Regions from separate parts of the Microbispora sp. NPDC046973 genome, predicted to be linked through region 1. Evidence: riboswitches for the same ligand, from Rfam matches in the RefSeq annotation. Region 1 holds a riboswitch; the other holds the start of a gene.
The links. A riboswitch is a leader RNA that binds a small molecule or an ion and turns the genes downstream of it on or off. The one in region 1 is predicted to bind cyclic di-AMP.

Region 1 (2,194 bases):
GTGCGCGGCGAACCTGCGGACGATCTCCTTGGTGGCCTCGTCATAGCCGGGCAGGTGGTGGATCACCACGACCCCGCCGTGGGAGCCGGAGCCGAGCGGCCGGGCCGCGTACGCTTCGAGCTCGGCGCCTTCGTGCCCGGTCACGGCGACCGTACCCGCCCACATCGCGTCCGTCATCGAGATCCCCTTTCCCCTCTGATCACAGCGCTGCCCGTGAGAAGCGGTGCCGGGAGCCACCCTAGTAGTTAGTTTGGCTAAGTAATCCCGCCGTCCGGCAGCGGACCGATGACTGCGCCGGGCGGGCGCTCGTGCCGTACGGGGCGCTGTGTGGCGCATCTCACCGCGGACAGTCCGCGACCGTGAGGACCTGCGGAAGCGCGGAACGGTGGGGGCCAGAATCGTGCCGTTTGCCGCCTTTTTGGTCGTGTCTTACTTGTTATCTACTAAGCTTCCCGTGTCTCGCCGGTGAGCGGTCCTCAACCCGAGGACGACCGGCGACCGCCGAATCCCGGAAGTCATCGATCCCGGGAACCGGGGACCCACGTCTCTTGGGGTGAATCCGGACCATCCGGTAGGGCTACTCCTGGCCCGAACCCGTCAGCTAACCCGGTAGGCGGCCAAGGAGAGGAGAGCGCGTGGAGTGTCGGCTCCACCTGCCCACCCGGTCCGCGTCGCATCGCCGGACCACATGCCTGCCCTGGAACGTCTCCAGGCTTCCGGGGTGATGGCGCGCCCGTGACGGGCTGCCACATCTCCCGTTTCTGATTCCGCCCCGCCGCGGCCGTGTCCTCGGACGGTCATGCCGTCATGCCGTCACGCCCCGCGGGCCGGTTCGTCATGTCTCGATTCGTCATGTCTCGAAGCGCGCCATAGGAGCCTCCGATTTCCACCGATCCGATCGCCCGAGAGCTGCTCGACGCCGTCCGCCCGGAACTGGGCTACCGCGAGCGAGCCGGGAAACACACGAAGTTCGGCGAGTGGTACGCCGACAACGTCGCCAAGGACCCCGACTTCAAGACCGCCCCCTGGTGCGACATGTTCGTCTCCTGGGCGGCGGACCGGGCCGGGGTGCAGGACCATGTCGGCGAGTTCGCGCTGACCACACGGCACGCCAAGTGGTTCAAGAAGAACCACGCCTGGAGCGACAAGCCCGAGCCGGGCGCCGTGGTCTTCTTCGACTGGTCGGGGTCCAAGAAGATCCACGACATCGACCACGTCGGCATCGTCGAGAAGGTCGTCGGCGGCAAGGTCCACACCATCGAGGGCAACGTCGACGGCGTGTGGCTGAAGCGCAAGGTGCGCGACACGAGCAAGATCGTCGGGTACGGCCTGCCGCGCAAGGTCAAGGGGGCGCAGAAGGCGCCGGTGACGATCCAGCCCGTGGCGGCCGTGAAGGCGAGCGTCCAGGGTGCCGCGGCGCCCGCGACCAGGAACATGGCGGCCACGCAGGGGAAGTCCCTCGACGTCGTGTGGTCGCCCGGCGACGCCGTCCTGCCGGCGGGCCTGCTGTTCGCGGTGGTCTCCACCGCCGTGACCGGGCTCCGGTTCAAGGCCGCGGCGGCGACGTCCGGCGGGCGGCACCGCAAGCGCGGGTGACCTCCCACCGCCGGCCTCCCACCGGTCCGCCTTCCCGTGGCGGCGGACCATAGGGGCACGTCGTCGACGCGGGCCGTCGCGGCGCGCTAACCCAGCAGGCTCTTCATCTCCTTGATCTCGGCGGACTGGCTGAAGACGATGGACGCCGCCATCCGCCGGGCAGGCGCGTAGATTCCGCTGCGCAGTTCGTCGCGGGCCATGGCGACGGCGCCCTCGTGGTGCCGGATCATCATCGTGAGGAAGGCCCGGTCGAAGGCCCGTCCGGACAGCCCTTCGAGACGCCGCATGTCCTCGGGGGACATCATTCCCGGCATGGCGTGGTGCGCCGGCGCCGGGCTCTCGCCGGGCACCTGCTCACCCCAGGCCCTGAGCCAGCCGCTCATGGTCCGGATCTCGGGAGCCTGCGCGGCCTCGATCCGCCGGGCCAGCCGCGCGACCCGGGCGTCCGCCGCGCGGCCCTCGGCCAGCCTCCCCATCTCCACCGCCTGACGATGATGCGGGATCATCATCCGGGCGAACATGACGTCCTGGTCGTTGTGGTCGGCGGCCGGCGTCGTGGCGGCAGGCGCGGTGAGCGCGGCGGGCGGAGAAGGCGTCC
Region 2 (2,194 bases), on a different contig from region 1:
CGCTGTCGGCCCTCCAGTTCGCCTACAAGCAGGTCGGCAAGCCCTACCGCTACGGGGGCACCGGGCCGGACTCCTGGGACTGCTCGGGGCTCGTGCAGGCCGCATGGGCGGCGGCGGGCGTGACGCTGCCCCGGACCAGCTACGAGCAGTGGGCCTGGGGTGCGAGCCGCAGGGTCTCGCTGGACGAGCTCCAGCCGGGCGACCTTCTCTGGCACGCCGGTTACGGTCACGTCGGCATCTACGCCGGCGACGGCAAGGTCGTCCACGCGCCGCAGACCGGCGATGTTGTGAAGATTGTCACACTCGCCGAGTATCACGCGATCGGAGCTGTGCGCCCCTGAGTGTCCGGCGGTCTCTGTGATCCCTGCGCCAGCTGTGACTTTTGTGACCGCATTTAGCCGTTGTTGCCCAGATTGTGAGCAGAGTCACACTTAGCCGATCGTGGTACGGGTAAGCTGCGGTTTCTTCTTCTCCGCCTTCGTTATCCGATCTTTATCCGGCGGGAGGGCTTTGCCGAACACGGCGAGTCCTCGGTAGCTTCTGGGCCGCGGCGAGCACGCCTCGCCGCGGCGCACCCGGTCCGGCCGGCCGGGGCGCGCAGTCATCCACCGTCATCGGCGTCCTCCATCACCCTCCCCTTCGCGGGATCCCCAGGCGCCGGTGGCCTGCCGAGTCCGTGCAGTCAGGAGGCACGGAGCCGGGGAACCATCGACCTTCACGCGAAGGTCCGGGGTGAATCGGCGCATCGCGCGCCGTAGGGCGACTTCCCCGCCCGAACCCGTCAGCTAACCCGGTAGGCGTGAGCGGAAGACCCGAGGAGAGATCCTGTCTACCACCCCCGCTAGTCTGTCCCGTATTGCCCGAATTGCCCTTGGTGGTGCCGCTTTGACGGCATCCGTAGGGGTCGCCGGAGCACAACCGGCGGCGGCCGACACGGTGACGGTCACGGTCGTCAAGACGGCCACAGCGACGAAGACGGCCACGAAGACGGGCACTGCGACGAGCGCGAAGACCGCCGCCCGCACGGCCGCCGCGAAGAAGCAGACCAAGAAGCACGCCGCCAAGCGGAAGATCAGCAGGGCCTCGCTCCAGCGGGTGAAGGCCCAGCGCGCGGTGAAGGCGGCCGAGAAGCAGATCGGCGATCCCTACCGCTACGGAGCCACCGGACCGGGCGCGTTCGACTGCTCGGGCCTGGTCCAGTACGCCTGGCGCAAGGCGGGCGTACGGCTGCCGCGCACGACGTGGTCCATCCGCAGCGCGGTCAGGAAGAAGGTGTCCTGGGGCGACTTCAAGCCCGGTGACCTGATCTTCACCAGCGGCGGCGGCCACGTCGGCATGTACGTCGGGCACGGCAAGATGATCCACGCTCCGCACACCGGCACGCGGGTCAGGATCGACAAGCTGGACGCCTACCGGAGGAGCACCTTCGTGGGTGCCGTCCGCCCCGGCGTCTGACGGGCACCGGTCACCAAGCCCCCTCGACCGGCGCCCTCCTCACGGCCCCGTCCACCTCGCCGAGGTGGGCGGGGCCATGGCATGTGCTGGTCGGGGAGTGCCGGACAGGACCTAGCATGCTCGGCGTGACTGTCACGAGCGGCGTGCCCGGGGGCGTGCCGAGCGTGCGCGCCGAGGCCCATCGGCGCCAGCCCGACGATCGGCCCCGCGGGGGCCGTCCCCGCAGGATCGCGGCCGCGGCCGTCGCGCTGGCCGTGCTGCTGACCGGGCCCGCCGCCGCGGCTCCGCCCGACCCGCTGCTTGCCCTGCGGCTGGATGCCCGCGCCGCCGTGCGGGAGCATCCGGGCATGTGGACCGGCGCCTCCGTCGCCCGCGGCGCGCGTGCCGTCGTCGTCGGGTCGCCTCGGCCGCTGGTCGCCGGCATCGCCGCGCTGGCCGATCGCGGGGGCCGTACGGTGACGAGGGTCTGGGGCGGGCACAGTGGCGCGGTGGTCCTCGTGCCGCGCACCGAGGAGCAGGCCGCCGTGCTGGCCGCGCCGGCGAAGGTGGACGGCCTGGCGGCCGTCGCCACCGGCGGCCGCGTGATCGTGCAGCCGGCCGCGTTCGCCCGCCTGTCGGCGACCGGCCGACTGGTCGTCGTGACCCATGAGCTGACGCACGTCGCGACCACCGGTCCCCGCGCGGTGCCGATGTGGCTCATGGAGGGCTTCGCCGACTACGTGGGCTACCTGGACAGCGG

Region 2: it holds a riboswitch for cyclic di-AMP, as region 1 does, so the genes downstream of both, ABZ860_RS05950 (C40 family peptidase) here and ABZ860_RS13320 (CHAP domain-containing protein) in region 1, are expected to answer to the same signal.

The regions. Positions count from the first base shown of each region.
Region 1 is NZ_JBEYWQ010000005.1:206,884-209,077, forward strand. Features, by position in the region: gene ABZ860_RS13315 (dienelactone hydrolase family protein) at 1-177, opposite strand, end outside; cyclic di-AMP (ydaO/yuaA leader) riboswitch at 490-632, shown strand; gene ABZ860_RS13320 (CHAP domain-containing protein) at 934-1,596, shown strand; gene ABZ860_RS13325 (DUF305 domain-containing protein) at 1,683-2,194, opposite strand, start outside.
Region 2 is NZ_JBEYWQ010000002.1:408,719-410,912, reverse strand. Features, by position in the region: gene ABZ860_RS05955 (NlpC/P60 family protein) at 1-341, shown strand, start outside; cyclic di-AMP (ydaO/yuaA leader) riboswitch at 657-811, shown strand; gene ABZ860_RS05950 (C40 family peptidase) at 886-1,455, shown strand; gene ABZ860_RS05945 (hypothetical protein) at 1,581-2,194, shown strand, end outside.